2 regions of the Caulobacter sp. SRI_008 genome follow, and region 1 is predicted to be linked to the other one. Evidence: riboswitches for the same ligand, from Rfam matches in the RefSeq annotation. Region 1 holds a riboswitch; the other holds the start of a gene.
What was found. Region 1 has a riboswitch for glycine ahead of AC2YHT_RS14675 (TonB-dependent receptor domain-containing protein). Riboswitches for the same ligand answer to the same signal wherever they lie in the genome.
Positions count from the first base shown of each region.

Region 1 (10,862 bases):
CGGTCCAGGGTCAGCACATTGGGGTTGCCGTTGCGCTCGAGGTCCGCGCCTGGATCGAACCAGGCCCCCGTCGCCAGTCTGGCTACGCCCGGCATGATGTCGTCGGTGACGATCGCTCCCGCCAGGCAGCGGCCGCGATCGTTGAAGAGTTCGACCAGGTCGCCGTCGGCGATGCCCCGCGCGGCGGCGTCGCCGGGGTTGAGATAGACCGGCTCGCGCCCGGCCACCTTGCCGGCCCGGCTGTAGGGGCTGTGGTCCAGCTGGCCGTGCAGCCGCCGCTTTGGTTGGTCCGACAGCAGGTGCAGCGGATGGCGGGCGGCCTCGGGGTGGCCCAGCCACTCGAACGGCTCGAACCAGGCCGGATGCCCGGGGCAGTCGTCGAGGCCGTAGCCGGCGATGCGCTCGGAGAAGATCTCGATCTTGCCCGAGGGCGTGCCCAGCCGATGGGTTTCCGGATCGGCGCGGAAGGCCTCGTGCATGACCAGCGGCCGGTCGTGCGGCGCAAGGTCGATCAGCCCCTGGTCCCAGAAGGCGTCGAAGGCGGGCAGGTCGAAGCCGGCCTTGGCCACGCGCGCGGCGTTCTCGTCATAGAGCCGCCGCAGCCAGGCCTCGGCGTCGAGCCCTTCGGTATAGGCCTCGCCGACCCCGAGACGGCCGGCCAGGTTGGCGAAGATCGCGTAGTCGTCGCGCGCCTGGCCCTGCGGCTCGACCGCCTTCTTCATGGCGATGAAATAGCCTTCGCGGCCGGCGAAGCCGATGTCGTTGCGCTCCAGCGAGGTGGTGGCCGGCAGCACGATGTCGGCGAAGCGGGCGGCGGGGGTCCAGTACTGCTCGTGGACGATGATGCTGCGCGGCTTGCGCCAGGCCAGGCTCAGACGGTTCAGGTCCTGGTGGTGGTGGAACGGGTTGCCCCCGGCCCAGTACAGCAGCTGGATATCGGGATAGGCGTGGGTGACGCCGTTGTAGGTGAAGGGCGCGCCGGGCTGCAGCAGCATGTCGGCGATGCGGGCCACGGGGATGAAGGCCGGCACCGCGTTCTGACCCTGGGAAAACACCGGACCCGACAGCCGCGCATGGGCGCTGCCCTGCGTGTTCATCGCGCCGTAGCCCAGGCCGTAGCCGCCGCCAGGCAGGCCGACCTGGCCCAGCATGCAGGCCAGGGTGACCAGCGCCCAGAACGGCTGCTCGCCATGGGCGGCGCGTTGCAGGGCCCAGGCGACGTTGACCATGGTGCGGGCCGACAGCATCTCGTCGGCCAGGGCGACGATGCGGGCGGCCGGCACGCCGGTGATCGCCTCGGCCCAGGCCGGGGTCTTGGCGACGCCGTCCTGCTGTCCTGTCAGGTAGGGCTCGAAGCGGTCGTAGCCGACCGTGCAGCGGTCGATGAAGCCGCGGTCGAAGCGCGGGTCCTGGCGGATCACGAAGGCCAGGGCCAGCATCAGGGCGGTGTCGGTGTTGGGGCGGATCGGGATCCACTCGACAGGACCGCCGGTCTCCAGGTTGTCGCGCACCGGGCTGATGTTGACGAAGCGCGCCCCGGCCCTGGCCATGGCCGCCAGGCCGTCGCGCGTGCGGTGGCGGCCCGAGCCGCCGGACGAGACCTGGGTGTTCTTCAGCGGCACGCCGCCGAAGGTCACGAACAGCTGCGTATGCTCGGCCAGCACGTCCCAGGAGGTGTGGGACAGGTTCGACTCGTCCATCGAGGCGACGATGTGCGGCATCAGGGCCCGGCCCGCGCCCAGGCTGTAGCTGTCGACGCTGCGCACATAGCCGCCCAGCAGGTTGAGGAACCGGTGCACCTGGCTCTGGGCATGATGGAACCGCCCAGCGCTGGACCAGCCGTAGGAACCGCCGAAGATCGCTTCGTTGCCGAAGCGCTCGCGCACGTCGCCGACTTCTCTCGCCACCAGATCCAGCGCGGTGTCCCAGTCGACCTCGACGAAGCGTTCCCGGCCTCGCAGGTCCGGCCGCGAGCCCGGTCCGCCGTTCAGCCAGCTCTCGCGCACCGCCGGTCGGGCGATGCGCAGGGCCTGGGTGGCCGGGTCCAGCTGGTCAAGGCCGATCAGCGACGGATCGCTGTCGCCGGTCAGGGGAAAGAGGCGAGGGGGCGCGCCGTCGAGCCCGGCCTCGACCTCGTAGATCCCCCAGTGGGCGGCGGTATAGGTGCGGGCCGGGCTCATGCGGACGTCTAGCGCTTGATCCGCAGGGTCGCGCCGAAGGTGCGCGGCTCGCCCAGCGTGCCCTGGACGATGCCGTAGGTGGCGTTGACCGACAGGGTGTTGAAGTACTCTTCGTCGAACAGGTTGCGCGCCCAGATCGAGACGTCCCAGCCCTTGTCCGAGCGCACGCCGCCGTTCAGCCCGAACACCTGGTAGCCAGGCACCAGGCTGAAGATGTCGTCGTTGACGGCCGCGAAGAAGTGCGAGCGGTGGCTGTAGTCGCCGCCGATATAGGCCTCGCCGCCGTCGCCGCCCGGCAGGGTGATCGGCTTGGCGTAGCGAAGCGTCGCGGCCACCGTCCAGCGCGGCGCGCCCGAGGCTTCGGCTCCCGACAGGTCCTTCACCCCCTGGTACGAGGTCAGGTACTGGGCCGAGGCGTTCTTGTAGGACTGGTAGCGGGCCTCGTTGTAGGTCGCTGACAGGGTGGCGGTCAGGCCGCTGAACGGCGCGGCGCGGGCGTCCAGCTCCACCCCGCGCGAGCGAAGCGTGCCGGTGTTGGCGATGTAGGTGACGGCTGGGCTGACCGTCGTGTTTACGTAGTTGGCCTGATAGTTCTCGTCGGTGGTCCAGAACAGGTTGGCGTTCAGCTCCAGGCGGCGGTCCAGCAGCCTGGTCTTCACGCCCAGCTCGTAGTCATCGACCTTTTCGGGGGCGACGAAGATGTCCACGCCCGTGGTCTGGCGCACCAGGTTGATGCCCGCCGACTTGTAGCCGCGCGAATAGCTGGCGTAGGCGTGGGCGTCGTCGCTGAGGTCGTAGCTGGCGCTGAGCAGGCCCGAGACGTTGTCGCCGTTCCAGTCGGCCTCGTAGCGGCTGACTGGGGCGTAGGTGGCGCGGGCGGTCACCGCCAGAGCCTGCCAGGCCGTGGGCAGGTCGGCGATGGCGACGGCCGAGCCGCCGATCTTGGCGTCATAGAGGCCGGTCTTTTCTTCGTAGGTGTAGCGCAGGCCCGCGGTCAGCCGCAGATCGGGGCGCAGTTTCCAGGTCGCCTGGCCGTAGGCGGCGTAGCTGTGGGTGGCCGGCACGACGTGCGCCACCGAGGCCAGACCGTTCAGCACCTCGTCCGGATAGGTCGGGCCCAGCAGCCATTTGGCGGCGTCGCGGCCGTAGGCCGAGGTCGTCCAGTCGTCGGCCTCCTGCCAGAAGTAGTAGAGGCCGGCGGTGTACTGCAGGCGGCGTTCGTCCGGCGAGACCAGGCGCAGTTCCTGGCTGAACTGGGTCTGGACGGTGTCGACGATGCCCTGGGTCGAGACGTTGGCCCCGATCTGGTCGCCGTCGTAGTTGGGGATCCAGCGCCAGTCGCGATAGGCCGAGATCGAGCTCAGGGTGAAGCCGCCGACCTGCCAGTCGGCGCGCGACTGCACGCCCCAGCTGGGCATGCGGTCGAACTGGGAGTTGTCGAGGTCGATCTGGCGGGCGAACGGGTCGATAGCCAGGGGCGTGTAGCCGACCGAGGCGGCCTTCTCGTAGAAGCCGCGCACGACCGAGCCATTGGCCTTGGTGGTGGGCAGCACGGCCGTCACCACGTTGAAGCCCATATTGCCCTTCTGGATGCTGTAGTCGGCCGTCACCCGCAGCTTGAAGTCGTCGTTGGGCTTGTACAGCAGGTCCAGCCGGTAGGCGTTATTGTCGAGGTTGTCCCAGCGCTTCTTGTAGACGGTGTTGTAGTAGAGGCCCTCGCGCTCGTTGCGCAGGTAGCTGACGCGGACGGCCAGGTTGTCGGTGATCGGCCCGCTGTAGCTGCCATAGGCCCGCAGGTACTTGTAGTTGCCGACCGAGACCTCGCCGCGCCATTCGGGCGTGAACGACGGTTCGCGGGTGCGGATGTCGATGGCCCCGGCGACGGTGTTCTTGCCGAACAGCGTGCCCTGCGGGCCGCGCAGCAGCTGGATGCTTTCGACATCGACCAGGTCGGTGATCGCCGTGCCGGTGCGCGGGCGGTAGACGCCGTCGATATAGAGGCCCACGCCCTGTTCGAGGCCGTCGTTGGTGCCGCCGGCGTTGGTGCCGATGCCGCGGATGGTGGTGGTCTGGTTGCGACCGCTGAAGCCCTGGATGTTCAGGCTGGGCAGCTGGCTCATCAACTGCTTGAGATTGAAGGTCCCGCCCAGCGCTTCCAGCTGCTGGCCGCCGAGGGCCGTGATCGGGATCGGCACGGTCTGGACGTCTTCGCTGCGATAGCGGGCCGTGACCACCAGGGCGTCGACCTCGGCCGCGCCGGCGTTGTCGGGCGTCGCGGCGCCGCTGGTGGGCGCGTCGCTCGCGTCGGCGGCCAGCGCGTGGCCCGCAAAGCCGGCGCTGGAGAGCAGGGCCGATGCCGTCAGCAGCAAAGCTTTCAGCGTCGGCGCGCCGCCGGCGCGTCGAGCAGAAGTGGTCGTCATGAGATCCCCCGATCGAAGACCCGCCAAGTTCTCTCAAGGCGAGGCGATGCTTTGTGGTCGCCGGTGTTGGGAGCGGCGCGACGCTTCAATGGCAGTGGGGTGTTGATCCGTGCAAACGACTATTTGTTTGCTGCTGCATGAGCGCGAAGAATAGGATTTGCGCGGTAAATATGGCTCGCGAGCCGACGGGAATATTAATCTGGATTGAAATCAACCGAGGGTGTCGAAGCCTTTGGCGACCTCGATCCTCTTGGCGATCACGCCGGCCCGCAGATAGCGATCGGCCGTGCGCTGCTCGGTGGCGATCAGCGCCGCGTCGATCTGCACGGGCAGGCGCTGCGTGCGTCCGATCATGGTCTTCAGGATCGCCGGATCCATGCCGGTGTCGCGGTACATCGCCTCGGCGTAGGCGGTTCGGTTGGCCGCCGCCCAGGTCCAGCCCTCGTAGAGTCGGTCGCGGTAGTCGCGCAGATAGTCGGGCTTCTCGGCGATGGCGCCGTCGCGGCCGAACATCAGGGTGTAGCCGGGGTCCTCGTCCTGCTTGCCCGTCAGGATCCGGGCGCCCTGGCTTTCGGCCAGCGCGATATGCGGGTCCCAGATCGCCCAGGCGTCGACCGACCCGCCCTGGAAGGCGGCGCGACCGTCGTTGGGCGACAGGAAGGCGAACTTCACCGCGTCATAGGGCAGGCCGTTGGCCTCCAGTATGCCCAGCACGTGGTTGTGGCTGATCGAGCCGCGCGGGGTGGCGATCGTCTTGCCCGCCAGGTCCTTGAAGTCCCGAACGGCGGAGCCGCCGCGAACGACGATTGCGGGGCCCATGCCCTGGCTGATTTGGGCGCCGATCGCCTTGATCCTGGCGTCCGATCCGATGGCGAAGATGAAGGCGGAGTCGCCGCCTATGCCGGTGTCGATGGCGCCCGCGTTCAACGCCTCCAGCAGCGGGGCGGCGTTGGGAAACTGCGACCACTCGATGCGGTAGGGCGTGTCGTCCAACTTGCCGGCGCCGGCCAGCACCAGGCGCGAGCCGCCACGCTGGTCGCCGACCAGGAGCTTGCCGGCGGGTTTGGCGACCTTCGGCGCGCAGGCCGCCACCAGGCCGGCGGCGGTCAGGCCGAGCATGGCGCGGCGGGTTTGGTGGGAGGGGAGGGCGATCCCGGTCATGACGGCGGCGTCCTTGCTGAGGCAGGCCTCGTGGCATGGCCGTCCGCCGTGGCCAGCACAAACGAGTTTCGTTAAAGCATGGCCTTACCGTCGGTGAACTGGATCTGGCGTGTCGGCATGAAAGCCTGCGTCCTAAAGGACCGGAAACGTCAGTTCTGCGATCAGGCCAGGGCGCCGGCGGCGACTACGCAGCGCGACCGCGATGGCCAGCCGGCTTGCGATCGATCCGGTGATCGCAAGGCCCAGGCCCGTGCCGACCATCGTCTGGCCCGCGGCGCCGCGGCTGAAGGGGATGAACAGGCGCTGCAGTTCCGCCGCATCGACGCCGGGGCCATGGTCCCAGATCACCAGCCTCGGCGCCTTGCCCTCGGTATGGACGAGGATGCGGACCTTGCCCGCGCCGTAGGCGCAGGCGTTGAACACCAAATTGCGCAGCAGCTCGCCGATCAGCACGGGATTGCCACGCACTAGGGGAACGTTCATGGGCGCGCGGGCCAATACCTCGACATTGGGAAAGGCTTGGGCCGCCTCGATCCGGATCGTGTTCAGCAAGGCCGTGAGGTCGGCTTCCCCCTCGGTGACGGCGGCCTCCGATCGCGCCAGCGCCAGGAACTGCGATAGCACCCGCAGCAGGTTGGCGGCCGCCGACCGGGAGTCGCCTAGCAGGGCCTTGTCGCGCGGCGTCGCGGCGGATCGTTCCAGCAAGGCCAGATTGGCGATGATCACCGACAGCGGGGTCCGCAACTGGTGCGACGCATCCGCGGAGAAGCGTTCAAGCGCGCGCGTGAAGCGCTCCAGGCTGCCCATCAGGCGGTTGAAGCCGTCGACGACCGGCGAAAGTTCGGCCGGGACGCTGGCGGGATCGACCGGCGCGAGATCGGGGCGCGAGGCCTGGGCTCTGGCCGTCAGGTCCTCGGCCAGGCGGCGCAGGGGCGCGAGGCCCCAGCGCACCGCGGGCACGACCAGGACGGCGGCGACCGCCGCCAGCAGGACCGGCAGGCCGATCAGGTTGGACAACAGCTCGCGCACGCTGGCGTGGCGGGAGTCCAGGCTCTGGGCCACGGCCACCACCACCGGGTCGCGAACCCCGGGGATCATGACCGTCGATTGCGCCACGCGGACCTTGTAGCCGCGCATTTCCGCGTAGCTGAAGCTGGTTTCGTTGGGCGCCGGCGCGGGCGGGCGCGGCAGGTCTTCGTAGCCGGTGACGAGGCGGGGACCTTCCCGGACGGCGTAGAACACCGCGTCGCGTTCCGGGCTGTCGAGGAGGCCCAGCGACCAGGGCGGCAGGGCGACCTGCGCCCGGCCATCCCGGCTTCCGACCTGGGCGACGATCGAGGCGACGGATCCGGCGAGCAGGCGGTCCGAGGTCTTCTCGACCACCTGCATGGCGGCCAGGGCGCCCGCCAGGGCGAGGGCCGCGCCCAGCAAGGCCAGCGGTGCGACCTGGGCGATGAGCAGGCGCCCGATCAGGCTGGGGCGGCGCGGCTTCACGGATCGAGCCGGTAGCCGGCGCCGCGCAGGGTCTGCAGTCTGGGACCGTCCGGAAGCAGCTTGCGTCGCAGGCGCCCGACATGGACGTCGAGGGCGTTGGGCTGCACCGACTGATCGTCGGGAAAGACCTCGGTCGCCAATTGCGCCCGATCCACGACCCGGCCTGGCCGCGTGGCCAGCGCGCGCAGCACCGCCCATTCGCGGGGGCGCAGGTCCAGGCGGCGCTCGCCGATCCAGGCCGCGCCGGCTTCCCAGTCGCAGGTCAGGGCGCCCACGCTCACGTTGCGCGTGGCGTAGCCGCCCTTGCGCCGGACGACGGCGCGCACCCGCGCCACCAGTTCGAACGGGTCGAAGGGCTTCAGCACGTAGTCGTCCGCCCCCATGTCGAGGCCCGCGATGCGATCCTGCACGGCGTCCCTGGCCGTCAGGACGACGATGGGCGTGGAGAAGCCCTCACGGCGCAGGCGGCCCAGGATCTCGAAGCCGTCGATGTCCGGCAGGCCGATGTCGAGGACCATGGCGTCGAAGTCGGACCGCGCGGCCAGGGACAGAGCCTCGGCGCCGGTCTCGGCGCAGACGGGCGCGTGGCCTTCGCTTTCGAGCGTGGCGATCAGCGAACGGCGGAGGAGCAGATCATCCTCGACAACGAGTATCTTCATCGGGGATGTAGCGGCAGGCTTCACATTGAAGGAGCGCGGCCATCCGACGCCGATTGCCAGTCCAGGTCAAGGGAGCCCGTTTCGCCGCCGCCGTGCTCGGCGTGATCGCCCTTGTCTCGGTCATGGCGGGATGCGCGCCGCGGGCGCCCGGGCAGGCCACCAGCGGCTGGGACGTCCGCAGGGCCGAGCGGGAAGGCGAGGTCGTCGTCTATATCAACAACGACGTGCACCAGCGGCTGGTCGAGGATTTCGAGCGCCGATTTCCAAAGGTGAAGCTCAGGTTCGTCGTGTTGACCTCGCGCGACATGCAGGCCCGGGTCATCGAGGAAGCCAGGCGTGGCGAGCCTGTCGCCGACGTCGTCTGGACCTCGGCGATGGACACCCAGGTCAAGCTGATCAACGATGGCTACGCCCAGACCTATCGTAGTCCCGAGGCCGGAAACCTGCCCACCTGGGCGCGGTGGCGTGACCAGGGCTTTGGCGTCACCAGCGAGCCGATCGTCTTCGTCTACAACAAGCGGCTCCTGAAAGGCGGCGAGGCGCCGCGCAGTCACGCGGCCCTGCTGGCCTCCCTGCGCGCCGACCCCGGGCGCTGGCGCGGCAAGGTGGCGATGTACGATCCCGAGCGCAGCGGCATGGGGTTCTTCTATCTGTCGAGCAACACCCAGTTCTATCCGGACGCCTGGGCGCTGTACGATGCGATCGGCGCGACCGGCGTGCGCACCTACGTGCCCGGCAGGCCGATGTTGGATCGGGTGGCGTCCGGCGAGCACCTGCTGGCCCTGGACATGAACGGGTCCTATGCCGACTGGTACGTGCGCAAGCACGAGGCCGACGTCGGCTATGTCGTTCCGGAAGACTATCACCTGTCGATTTCGCGGGTCGCCTTCATCACCCGCACCGCGCGGCATCCCGGCGCGGCGCGCCTGTTCCTGGACTATCTGATGTCGGACGCGGGGCAGCGGGTTCTGCTCGACGTGCGCCTGACCCCGATCCGTCCAGGGCTGGGCGCGACGCCTCCCGCGGGCGGGCGTCCCATTCGCGTCGGGCCCGCTCTGCTGGCCAATTTCGACCAGGGCCGGCGCGCCGAACTTCTGGCCCGCTGGAAGAGCGGGGCGGCCGGCCGCTGATATCTGGTCACGCCTTGAGCACTTGCTGCCCATAACTGCGGCGATCGGGTCGGTCGGCTCGGGGCTTCACCCATTTCTTGGGTTCCGCGCGGCGACGTCGAAGCTGTCACCGACCTGTCACGTCCCCTGAGCGCGGGAGGCCTCCGCGAACTTGCGGAGGCAGGCTGTTCGGGCTCTGGGAATATCATTCCGACATTTCCGAGTGTGCGGGCAATTCATGCCGGATGAGGGCGTTTTGACGCCTCGCGCCGAACCGTTCGTACTGGTTTGGCTCTTGCGGAAGAGATCAGGTTCGACCCGACGCCGAAGGCGCAACCGCCCCGGAAACGCTCAGGCAAAAGGACCGCGGAGCACAAGGAAGCTGGAAAGCAGTCGCCTCTGAACGAGGCGCCTCGCCGAAGGAGCAAGGGCGCGTCGCGTTCCGAATCTCTCAGGCCACAAGACAGCGGGGGCAGAGGAACGCCTTGCGGTTTCGCGAGCGGCGCGTGGTGCGCCGGTGGCGGGCCGCGGCCTCTGGAACGTCCACTCAAGTGTGACGTCGGGGGCGCGGGCGACTGTCGACTGCATACTTGAGAGGGGATCTCACTTGGCAATTTCACGTCAAACCCGCCGCGCCCTGTTGATTGGCGCGAGCATTCTGCCGGCGGCGCTCGCGCTGCACGGCGCGGCCTACGCCCAGGCCGCTAACACCGACAAGGATGACAGCAGCGTCGGCGAAATCGTCGTCACCGCCTCGCGCATCGATCGCGCCGGCTTCCAGGCGCCGACGCCCACCGTGCACGTCTCGGCCGAAGACCTCAGCGTCGGCGCGCGTCCCAACGTCGCCGCGGCCCTGAACGACCTGCCGCAGTTCCGCGCCACCACCTCGGCGCAGACCACGGGCACCAACACCGGCGCGGGCAACGCGCCGGTCGATCTGCGGGGCCTCGGCATCAGCCGCACCCTGGTGCTGATCGACGGCCGCCGCTTCGCCGGCGACAACGACCTGAACGTCGTTCCCACCGTGCTGCTCAAGAGCGCCGACGTGGTCACCGGGGGCGCCTCGGCGGCCTGGGGCTCGGGCGCCGTGGCCGGCGTCGTCAACCTGGCGATCGATCGCAACTTCACCGGCTTCAAGATGGGCGTGCAGGGCGGCATCTCGTCCTATGACGACGCCGAGGAAGTCCGCATCGAGGCGGCCGGCGGCAAGAGCTTCGCGGACGGCCGCGGCCACTTCGTCATCGGCGGGGAGTACCTGAACAACGAGGGCGTCACGCCCAAGACCAGCCGTCCCAATGTCGGCCGCTGGGCGACCGTCTCCAACGGCGACGGCCGCTACAAGCTGGCTCCCGACGTCGGCTTCTCCAACGCGGCCTATGGCGGCCTGATCCTGTCGGGCGTGCTGAAGGGCAAGGCCTTCAACGCCGACGGCTCCCTGCGCGACTTCGACTATGGCACGGTCATCGGCACCAACTCGGTCGGTGGCGAAGGCCCGTCCAACGACGACCTCAGCCCGCTGGTCACGCCGCAACGCCGCTACAGCGCCCTGGCCAGCGTCACCTACGACCTGACCGACAACGTCAAGCTCACCGCCGAACTGCGCCATTCGCGGATGTGGAACAACTACATCTGGTTCGGCGACCACAACCGCGGCAACCTGACCATCAGCATCGACAACGCCTTCCTCTCCGACGAGGTGCGCTCGGCGATGGTCACGGCGGGCCAGACCTCGTTCACCATGGGCCGCTTCAACAGCGACCTGTCCTATTCGCGGATCGATTTCGAGCGCCTCTCCACCCAGGGGACGATCGCCCTCGACGGCAACTTCGGGGACGGCTG
Region 1 is NZ_JBYCZS010000015.1:37,078-47,939, reverse strand. It holds gene AC2YHT_RS14705 (molybdopterin guanine dinucleotide-containing S/N-oxide reductase) at 1-2,180, opposite strand, end outside; gene AC2YHT_RS14700 (TonB-dependent receptor) at 2,189-4,600, opposite strand; gene AC2YHT_RS14695 (ABC transporter substrate-binding protein) at 4,811-5,761, opposite strand; gene AC2YHT_RS14690 (sensor histidine kinase) at 5,894-7,255, opposite strand; gene AC2YHT_RS14685 (response regulator transcription factor) at 7,252-7,914, opposite strand; gene AC2YHT_RS14680 (ABC transporter substrate-binding protein) at 7,968-9,044, shown strand; glycine riboswitch at 9,312-9,400, shown strand; glycine riboswitch at 9,405-9,491, shown strand; gene AC2YHT_RS14675 (TonB-dependent receptor domain-containing protein) at 9,631-10,862, shown strand, end outside.

Region 2 (10,862 bases), on a different contig from region 1:
CCTCTTCCCACACGGTGCATATGGAAACGGGGCGCCCTTCCGTAAAGGCGCCCCGTTCCGCTTTCGTGCCTGTGTTGCGCCTATTCCGCTGCGAGTGGCGCGGGGGCAACAGGTTTCCACTTCAACTTCGGCTTTCGCGCCGCCAGGGTCTCGTCCAGACGCTTCAGCGGGGCCAGGTGCGGGGCGTTCTTGAACCGCGCGACCTCGCCGGCCTTGGCCGATTCCGCGAGCAGACGGAGGGCTTCGATGAAGCGGTCGAGTTCGGCCTTCGACTCGGTCTCGGTCGGCTCGATCAGCATCGCGCCATGCACCACCAGCGGGAAGTACATGGTCATCGGGTGGAAGCCCTCGTCGATCATCGCCTTGGCGAAATCGAGCGTGGTGACGCCGGTGCCTTCCAGCCAGGCGTCGTCGAACAGCGCCTCGTGCATGCACGGGCCTTCGGGGAAGGCCGGGCTCATCAGGTCCTTGAGGCGGGCCTTGATGTAGTTGGCGTTCAGCACCGCGTCCTCGGCAACCTGGCGCAGGCCGTCGGCGCCGTGGCTGAGCATGTAGGCGTAGGCGCGCACGTACATGCCCATCTGGCCGTGGAAGGCGCTCATCCGGCCAAAGGCCTGGGCGGCGACGCCCTCGGCTTCCTCGATCAGCTTGTAGCCGCCGTCGTCATGCACCACCCACGGAGTGGGGGCGAAGGGCGCCAGGGCCTCGCTCAGCACCACCGGACCCGCGCCCGGACCGCCGCCGCCGTGGGGCGTCGAGAAGGTCTTGTGCAGGTTGATGTGCATGGCGTCGACGCCCAGGTCGCCCGGGCGCACCCGGCCGACGATGGCGTTGAAATTGGCGCCGTCGCAGTAGAAGTACGCGCCCGCCGCGTGGGTCAGGCGGGCGATCTCCACCACGTCCCGCTCGAACAGGCCGCAGGTGTTGGGGTTGGTGACCATGATCGCCGCCACGTGGTCGCCGAGCTTGGCTTCCAGGTCGGCGAGGTCGACACGGCCGTCGTCGGTCTGGGCGATCTCGACGACCGTATAGCCGCAGAAGGCCGCCGTGGCCGGGTTGGTGCCGTGAGCGCTGGTCGGGGCCAGCACGGTCTTGCGGTGGCCGTTGCCGGCCGCCTCGTGGGCGGCGCGGATGGCCAGCAGGCCGCACAGCTCGCCGTGGGCGCCGGCCTTAGGCGAAAGGGCGACGGCGGGCATGCCCGTCAGGGTCTTCAGCCAGTGGGCCAGGTTGTCCATCAGCTCGATGGCGCCCTGCACCGTCGACTGCGGCTGCAGCGGGTGGATGTCCGACAGGCCCGGCAGGCGCGCCATCTTCTCGTTGAGGCGCGGGTTGTGCTTCATCGTGCACGAGCCCAGCGGATAGAGCGCCAGGTCGATGGCGTGGTTCTTCTGGGACAGGCGCACGTAGTGGCGCACGGCTTCCGGCTCGCTCAGGCCCGGCAGGCCGATGGCGTCGTCGCGGGTCAGGCCGGCCAGGGCGCTGTCGGCGGCGACGGCGTCCGGCAGGTCGACGCCGGTCTTGGTCCAGCCGCCCAGTTCGAAGATCAGCGGCTCGTCCTGCAGCAGGCCACGGCCGCCCGACAGGGAGGCGAAGCCGGCGTCGTCATTGGAAGCTTCGGGACGGGTGGGACGTCCGACATTGTTCATGCTCATTGGACGGCTCCGGCCAGCAGCTTGGCGAAGAAGGTGATGTCGGTGTCGAGCGTGGTCTCGGTGGTCGCGACCAGCAGCACGTCGTCCAGGCCCGAGCCCGGCTCCAGGCGCGAATAGGGCACGCCGGCGATGACGCCGTGGGCGGCCAGGGTCTCGACGACCTCGGCGGCGTCCTTGGGCAGGCGCACGGCGAACTCGTTGAAGAACCGCGGCGTCAGGATCTCGACGCCGGGGATGGCCGCCAGGGCCTTGGCCGTGGCCAGCGCCTTCTGGTGGTTCAGCGAGGCCAGCTGGCGCAGGCCCTGCTCGCCCAGCAGGCTCATGTGGATCGAGAAGGCCAGGGCGCACAGGCCGCTGTTGGTGCAGATGTTCGACGTGGCCTTGTCGCGGCGGATGTGCTGCTCGCGGGTCGACAGGGTCAGCACGAAACCGCGCTTGCCGTCGGCGTCCACGGTCTCGCCGCAGAGGCGGCCGGGGGCCTGGCGGACGAACTTTTCCTTGCAGGCGAAGAGGCCGACATAGGGGCCGCCGAAGTTCAGGCCGTTGCCGATCGACTGGCCCTCGGCCACGGCGATATCGGCGCCCATGGCGCCCGGCGACTTCAGCAGGCCATACGAGACGGCCTCGGTGGTGACCACGATCAGCAGGGCGCCGGCTGCGTGGGCGGCCTCGGCGATCTTGGTCACGTCGGTGGCCGTGCCGAAGACGTTGGGGGTCTGGACGACGACGCAGGCCGTGTCGGCGTCGATGGCGGCGATCACCGCGTCCTCGGCGTCGATGGCGGCCGGCAGGCGCAGGGTGGTCACGCCGGCGGCGTGGGCCAGGGTCTCGACCGCGCCGACATAGTGCGGGTGGACGCCGCCCGACAGCACGGCCTTGGTCTTGCGGGTGACGCGCTGGGCCATCATCACGGCCTCGGCCGTGGCGGTGGAGCCGTCATAGAGCGAGGCGTTGGCCACTTCCATGCCGGTCAGGGCGGCGACCTGGCTCTGGAACTCGAACAGCACCTGCAGCGTGCCCTGGGCGATTTCTGGCTGGTAGGGCGTGTAGCTGGTCAGGAATTCCGACCGCTGGATGATGTGGTCGACCGTGGCCGGCACGTGGTGGCGATAGGCCCCGGCCCCGACGAAGAACGGCCCCTCGGCGGCCGAGCGGTTGCGGCGCGACAGCCGGAGCATCTCGCGCTCGACTTCCAGTTCGCCGGCGTGATGGGGCAGGTCCACAGGCTCGCTGCGGCGGGCGACGGCCGGCACGTCGACGAACAGCTCGTCGATCGAGCCCGCGCCGATCACGCCGAGCATGTCGGCGCGGTCTTCGGGGGTCAGGGGGAGGTAGCGCATGAAAAGCTTCCGCAGCGAACTCCCTTCCCCCTTGATGGGGGAAGGGCCGGGGATGGGGTGGTAGCGGCGGTGGGGTCACCCCCACCCCTGCCCCTCCCCCATCAAGGGGGAGGGGTTCTGGGTCAGAGCGTCGCCAGGAACGCCTCGTAGGCGTCGCGGTCCATCAGGGCGTCGACCTCGGCCGGGTTGGAGAGCTTCAGCTTGGCGAACCAGCCGCCGCTTTCCGGCACGGCGTTGACGGTTTCCGGCGCATCGCCCAGCTCGGCGTTGGCTTCCACGACTTCGCCCGACACCGGGGCGTAGACGTCGGAGGCGGCCTTGACGCTCTCGACGACGGCCAGGCCTTCGCCCTGGGCGACCGTCTTGCCGACTTCCGGAACTTCGACGAACACCACGTCGCCCAGCTGCTCGGCGGCGTAGGCGGTGATGCCGACGGTGGCGATGTCGCCTTCGACGGCGACCCATTCGTGATCTTTGGTGAAGCGCATTGTCCTGGCCCTCTGGATTTAAAGTTTGCGCACGTAGCGGGTGGGAACGAACGGGGAGGCGACGACCTCGGCGGCCGCCGGCTTGCCCCGGACGATGACTTTCAACTGCGACCCGAGCACGGCGTAGGCCGGGGGCACGAAACCGATGGCGATGGCGCCGCCGAAGCTGGGGCCGAAGCCGCCGCTGGTGACCTTGCCGATCACAGCGCCGTCGGCGTCGGCGATCTCGGCGCCTTCGCGGGCCGGGGCGCCTTCCAGCACCTTGAGGTTTACGCGGACGCGCGACAGCTCGCCGGCCAGTTCCTTGGTGATGCGCGCCGCGCCCAGGAAGTCGCCGGCCTCGCGGCGGCTCTTGCCGACGGCGAAGTTCAGGCCGGCCTCGATCGGCGAGACGGTCTCGTCCAGGTCGTGGCCGTAGAGCGGCAGGCCCGCTTCCAGGCGCAGGCTGTCGCGGGCGCCCAGGCCGATCGGCTTGACGCGCTCGTCGGCCAGCAGGGTGTTCCAGACGCGCTCGGCGGCGTCGGCGGGCACCGAGATCTCGTAGCCGTCCTCGCCGGTGTAGCCCGAGCGGGAGATGATGGCGTCGACGCCAAACGCGGTGAGTGCGCGGGCGTCCATGAACACCATCTGCGCGGCTTCCGGCACGTGGGCGGCCAGCACGGCGGCGGCCTCGGGGCCTTGCAGGGCCAGCAGGGCGCGGTCTTCCAGGCGCGTGACGGTGGCTTCGCCGGCCAGCTCGCGGGCGATGATCGCGTAGTCGTTGTCCTTGCAGGCGCCGTTGACCACGACGAACAGACCATCGTCGTCGGGACGGGCGGTCATCAGGTCGTCGATGATCCCGCCGTCGGCGTTCAACAGCACGCCGTAGCGCTGCTTGCCGGCCTTCAGGCCCTGGTAGTCGGCCGAGACCACTTTCTCGAAGCTCTTGGCGGGGTTTTCGCCGCGCAGCCGGGCCTGGCCCATGTGCGAGACGTCGAACAGGCCCGCGTGCTCGCGGGTCCAGAGGTGCTCCTTGAGCACGCCGTCCTTGTACTGCACCGGCATGTGGTAGCCCGCGAACGGAACCATGCGCGCGCCGGCGGCGACGTGCGCGTCGTAGAGCGGGGTCTTCTTGAGGTCTTCGGTGGACACGCGGAGGGCTCCAAACGGGGACGGCGCTGCAAGCCCGGCTTTCGCCTGGCGATAGCGCCCCCGCTGTCCCTTTGACCTGAGAGATTCCGGACCTGAAACAGGCCCTTGCTCCTTCGGCGGGCAGCTCTCGCAAGCTGCCACTTTCCAGCGTTCCTAAACCCGCGCGGTCCTTTTGCCTGAGCGTTTCCGGGGCGGTTGCGCCTTCGGCCTCGGGAGCGAATCCCGACGTCTCCCGCGAGGGTCAAGGCGGTCAATGAGCGAGGCGGGGGAGGGAGTCAAGCGCGGCCGAGATCTGGGCGGGCGGGGATCTGGCGACGCCGGGATTCAAGGCGCGTCGCGGCTTGGCTTCAGGCCAGCCGCTTCACCGTCGGTGGATAGAGAGAGGCCACCTCGATCAGCGCCTCGTGGGTGCAAAGCGCCCAGTGTCGCAGCACGTTCGGCGGATCGGGCGGAAAGCCCTGCATGGCGGCGACGTAATAGGGATCGGCATGGCTGCCGGCGCGGATGAAGGTCAGGAACGGGCTGTCGGGTGGTTCTTCGACCAGCGTCTGGGTGCTTGGGCCGCCGGTGGGAAACGGGTCGCCCCGCACCAGAACGCCAACCGTGACCTCCCAGCTGAGTTCGAAGGTCTCGCCCTCCGCGGCCTCGACGACCAGCCGCAGGCCGCGATCGGAGATCACTTCGATCTCCATCAGCGAAGGCGGAAAGGGAATATCGGGCAGCGCTTCGTCCACGGGTTCAAGCCTTGGTGCGGCCACCCTGGCCGATGAAGCCGACGATCAGGAACTGCAGCACCGCGCCCATGGCCACGCCCAGCAGGGTGACGCCGAGCCAGGTGGTCGCCTTGGCCGCGGGGCCGACGCCCGCGCTTCCGACCCAGAGATAGACGCTCCAGAGGACCGCCGCGCCGACCACGGGGCCGATGAAGGCGAGGTTGGCCTTCGGACCCAGCCGGCGGCGGGCGATGAGCACCAGTATGGCGCAGCCGACCGCCTCGATCAGCGGGCCGACCAGGCTGACCGGTCCCTTGTCGGGCACGGCCGGGCCGCATAGCACCGTCAGTCCGATGGCCAGGCAGCCGATCGTCCAGTAGCGGCGAACGCCGATGGGGCCTTCTTTCACGCCGGATCCGGTCAGGCGTGGGGCATGCTGGCGCGCACCTGGGCGCGCAGGACGTCGATGGGGGCCAGGCCCGCGTCGGTCTTGAAGTGCCAGTAGGTCCAGCCGTTGCAGGCCGGGGCCGACTGCACCATGGCGCCGATCTTGTGGATCGAGCCCGACAGGTCGCCGACCGCGATCGAGCCGTCCGGACGGACCTTGGCGACGTGGTTGCCCTTCGAGCAATAGAGGGTGTCGCCCGGATGCAGCAGGCCGGCCTCGACGATGGTGCCGAACGGCACGCGCGGCTCGGACCGCTTGCTGCCCATCACTTCCAGGTCCTGCGGAGCGATCGGGATGACCTTGGCGATCCGCTCCTTGGCGTGGCCGACATATTCGGCCTCGCGCTCGATGCCGATGAACTTGCGGCCCAGGCGCTTGGCGGCCGCGCCGGTGGTGCCGACGCCGAAGAACGGATCCAGGATCACGTCGCCCGGCTTGGTGGTCGACAGGATCACCCGGTAGAGCAGGGCTTCCGGCTTCTGGGTCGGGTGGGCCTTGTTGCCGTCGGCGCCCTTGATGCGCTCCTCGCCGGTGCACAGCGGGATGGTCCAGTCCGAGCGCATCTGCACTTCGTCATTGGCCATCTTCAGGGCGTCGTAATTGAAGGTGTAGCGCTTGGCGTTCTGGCTCTTGGAGGCCCAGATCAGGGTCTCGTGGGCGTTGGCGAAGCGGGTGCCCTTGAAGTTGGGCATAGGGTTGGTCTTGCGCCAGATGACGTCGTTGAGGATCCAGAAGCCCAGGTCCTGCACGGCCACGCCGACGCGGAAGATGTTGTGGTAGCTGCCGATCACCCAGATCGCGCCGTCGTCCTTGAGGACGCGGCGGGCGGCCTTCAGCCACTCGCGGGTGAACTTGTCGTAGGCGGCGAAGCTTTCGAACTGGTCCCAGTGGTCGTCGACCGCATCGACCTTGGAATTGTCTGGACGCAGCAGGTCGCCGCCGAGCTGCAGGTTGTAGGGCGGATCGGCGAAGATCAGGTCGACCGACTTCTCGGGCAGGGCGTTCATCGCCTCGATGCAGTCGCCCTGGATGATGGTTTCCGGCCCGAAGGACATGTCCGCTTCCCTGAAAAACACCCAAGGGAATCATGGAGTCCCGTGGTTACCCGGGAATGAACGGTCATGGTTAGCCGACGGTTAATCGCGAATCCGAAATCGGTTAACGATGCTTGATGTTCCTGTAATGTTCCGTATTGTGGACTCGACCGAGACGCGAAGAGGCGGGACGAGGGGGAAGGGGCATGGCGCTGATCCGCGGTTTCATCGCCGCCAGCCTCGACGGTTGCGTGGCCGACGCGGACGGCGGGGTGCAGTGGCTGGCGCCGTTCCGCAAGGTGGATCCCGGCTACGGCGCCTTCATCGACGACGTCGGCACCGTGGTGATGGGTCGGCGCACCTACGACCTGATCCCGAGCCTTGGCACGGGCTGGCCCTATGCCGGCAAGCGCGGCTTCGTCGTCACCTCGCGGCGGGGAGATCCGGTGCAGCGCGGGGTGAAGTTCTGGCGCGAGGGGGTGCCCGACCTGATCGAGCGCCTGCGCGACCTCGACGACGGCGACGCGTGGGTGGTGGGCGGCGCGGGCCTGCTGGCCGCCTTCGCCGAGGAGGGCGCGCTGGACCGCCTGTCGCTGCTGATCGCGCCGGTGCTGCTGGGCGAGGGCCTGCGCCTCTTTCCCGAACGCACCGGCGCGCCGCGGGGGCTGGTGCTGCGAGGAACGGCCGCCCTGGCCATGGGCGTGGTTCGGCTGGACTACGAACTGCCGCCGGTCAGGCCGGGACGGGGGAGAGGCCGGGCGGCGGGGCCGCAGGGCGTGGCGGAGGCGTAGGGAAGGCTTGGGGTCAGGCTAGGCGTCGTCGTTCGGTAGCGGCAGGTAGGCCGAGAACCGCGCTCCGGAGCGATCGCTGCGATTGCGGGCCACGATCCTGCCGCCGTGGGCCTCGGCCAGCTTGGCGGCCAGGGTCAGGCCCATGCCGCTTCCCGGACGACCCAGGCGCCGGTCGGCGCCGCCGCGCCAGAAGGGAATGAACAGCTTTTCCTGTTCCTCCGGCGGAAAGCCGTCGCCCTCGTCGATCACCGTGACGATGACCTGCCGGTCCTTGACGACCAGATAGATCGTCACCGTGCTGCCGGCCGGACCGTGCTTGATGGCGTTGGTCAGCAGGTTGGTGAAGATCTGGGTCAGGCGCAGGGGATCGCCGAGCATTTCGGCGGCGACGTAGTTGGCTTCCAAGGTGATCCTGGCCTGATCGGCGACGTCGCGCAGATCGGCCACGACCTGGCGCAGTACGTCGTCGACGTGAACCTTGCGCTGGTCCAGCCTCAGGGCGCCGGCGTCGGCGAGCGACAGAGTGTGCAGGTCCTCCACCAGCCGCGACAGGTGTTCGACCTGGCGCAGCAGCCGGTCGGCCTCGCCGGCGGCCGGATCGATCACCCCGTCGGCCAGGGCGTGCAGGCGGCCCGTCAGTATGGTCAGCGGGGTGCGCAGCTCGTGGGCGATGCCGGCGGTCAGCACTGTCCGCTCGCGTTCATAGACGTCGATCTGCGCGGCCATCTGGTTGAAGCTGTCGATCAGGACGCCGACCTCGCCCGTGCTCGAGCCCTTGTCGACCCGCACCGAGCGGTCGCCAGCGGACACCTGGGCGGCCGCCCTGGCCACCGCCGTGATCGGGCGGCTGATCCGCCGGGCCAGCCAGACCGCCGCGGCGCCGCCCGCGCTCGCCGAGATGAGGGCGATGATCGCGACGAACCGGAAATTGTTCAGCGCCTGCCGCTCGGGATTGTACCGGGCGTAGAGGTCGAAGAACCGCTCGCTGTCGCCCTGGCGGCCGTTCACCAGCGCCTGGATCTCCGCCCAGGCTTCGGGGGGCATGCGCCGCGTCGCGTCGTGCAGCAGCCAGACGGCGGAGGCGTGATAGGCGAAGAGGCCCACCGCCATGGTGATCAGGGTCGTCAGTCCCGCCAGCAGCAGCAGCTGGGAGACGATGCGATGGGTCATTCTGACCATAGTCGGTATCCCACGCCCCGAACCGGTTCGATCATCCCGGGGCAGCCGGCCGCGGTGAGCTTTCGCCGCAGCTTGGAAAGATGGCTGTCGACCACGCGGTCGAAGGCCGGGCTGTCGGGGGCCGCGGCGTCGAGAATTTCGGCCCGCGAGATGGCCCTGCGCGGCTGGCGGGCCAGATAGGCCAGAACCTCGAATTCGGTCGGCGTCAGGGCCAGGCGCACCCCTTCGCCGGTCTTGGCGCGGCAGGTGACGATGCGCGCATCGAGGTCGATGACCAGATCGCCGACGCTGATGTGGCGGCGTCCTGCGCCGCCCTGCGTACGCCTCAGGACCGCCCGGATGCGCTCGACCACCTCCGACGGGTTGAACGGCTTGACCACATAGTCGTCGGCGCCGATCCGCAGCGACGACAGCTTGGTCACCTCGTCGCCGAAGGCGCTGACGACGATCACCGGGGTGTCGAAGCGCCGGCGGATCGAGGTCAGGACGTCGAGGCCGTCGCCGCCCGGCAGTCCGACATCGAGCAACACCAGGTCTGGCCTGAGCTGGGCGTGGTCGCGGATCGCGTCCTGCACGGTCGTCGCTCGCGAGGCCGCGTAGCCGGCGCGCTCCACATAGGCGGCCAGAAGGTCGGCGATCTCGATCTCGTCCTCGACGATCAGAATGCGATGGCTCATGCCCCAGGCCTTTCACGGCGCCTTATGACGCGGCTTGATGGAGAGACGATGGAGGGCGCCCGGGCTGTTCTCCACAAAGAGGGCGACACCTAGCGCCAATGACGAGCGCGCCGCCACCGTCGCGCCCGGCTACGGATCGTCACACCCCTGCATGAGCCGGCAAAAGCGCGCCGCCGACGAAAAGGCGCCGCCTCCATCGTTCGTCCATCGAGCGCTACTCAACCCTCCATGTTCGGCGTGCATCTCAGCAACGACGCCGGCCGCGACGGCTGGCTTTCGACACGGGCGTTCGGACGATGGCGATGCTGAGACAGTGCTGGATATCGCTGCTGCTCGGCGGAGCCTCGCCGGCGCCGGACGCCCCTGGCGACGCTCTCATCGACGCAGACGAAATCGCCTCCCGCTCGCGGCCCATGGGGCCGCCGACGTCCGACCTTCAGGAAAGTCTTCCAGTGAAAGCGCCCATGCACCGCTCGTTCAAAGCCTTCCCGCGCCTGCTCGCGGTCGCTCCCGTCGGCGCCCTGATGTTCTGGGGCGCGGCGGCCTACGCCCAGGGGCAGGCCGAAGATCACGTGGTGGTCGGTCTCGGCGCGGGCTATGGCCCCGCCTATGAGGGGGGCGACAAATATCGCGTCATGCCCATCCCGGCGATCGACGTGAAGAGGGGGCGCTTCTTCGCCAACTTCCGAAACGGCCTGGGCCTGGATCTGCTGGAAAGCGACCACCTGACCATCGGCGCGGGCGTCGTCTACCTGCCCGGCTATCGTCGCCAGGACGTGCCCCAGGGGATCGACAAGCTGGACATCGGCGCCGGCGGCCGGGTTTTCGCCAGTCTCAGGGAGGTCGGTTTCGTCGGCTCGGTCGGGATCACCCAGGGTCTCGCCGGCGGGAGCAAGGGCCTGGTCGCCGACGCCAGCCTGTCCTACCCGATTTCCCTGACCGATCGCTTCACCGTCGTTCCGTCGATCGGCGCTACCTGGGCGGACGGGAAATACAACGACAGCTATTTCGGGGTCGATCAGGCCGAGGCGGCCGCCTCGGGCCTGTCGCGCTTCGAGGCCGGAAGCGGCTTCAAGGACGCCTCGGCGATGCTGAACCTCAACTACCGCCTGACCGATCGGATCAATCTGGGCGTCTCGGGCGGCGTGACCAGGCTGATGGGCGACGACAAGGACAGTCCCCTGGTCGCTTACAAGACCCAGCCCGTCGGCTTCCTCTCGATCTCCTACCGGTTCCGCTCCTAGGGCGCCAGCACCACCCCGACGCTGGGCGAGGTTCCGCCGTCGACCTGGGCCAGGAAGGCCTGGGCGATCGCCTCACGGCCCTCGCCGCGCTCCACCGTCAGCCAGCGGGGTGCATCGGCGACGAAGGGAACCCAGGCGGCGCCGTAGCGGGTTTCGAACTCGCCG
Region 2 is NZ_JBYCZS010000032.1:42,838-53,699, reverse strand. It holds gene gcvPB (aminomethyl-transferring glycine dehydrogenase subunit GcvPB) at 81-1,652, opposite strand; gene gcvPA (aminomethyl-transferring glycine dehydrogenase subunit GcvPA) at 1,649-2,992, opposite strand; gene gcvH (glycine cleavage system protein GcvH) at 3,115-3,480, opposite strand; gene gcvT (glycine cleavage system aminomethyltransferase GcvT) at 3,499-4,611, opposite strand; glycine riboswitch at 4,766-4,856, opposite strand; gene AC2YHT_RS22940 (hypothetical protein) at 4,959-5,345, opposite strand; gene AC2YHT_RS22935 (hypothetical protein) at 5,350-5,733, opposite strand; gene AC2YHT_RS22930 (DNA methyltransferase) at 5,745-6,827, opposite strand; gene AC2YHT_RS22925 (dihydrofolate reductase family protein) at 7,013-7,597, shown strand; gene AC2YHT_RS22920 (sensor histidine kinase) at 7,616-8,776, opposite strand; gene AC2YHT_RS22915 (response regulator) at 8,764-9,453, opposite strand; gene AC2YHT_RS22910 (MipA/OmpV family protein) at 9,918-10,697, shown strand; gene AC2YHT_RS22905 (DUF2855 family protein) at 10,694-10,862, opposite strand, start outside.
Region 2: another riboswitch for glycine. It lies ahead of gcvT (glycine cleavage system aminomethyltransferase GcvT); the one in region 1 lies ahead of AC2YHT_RS14675 (TonB-dependent receptor domain-containing protein).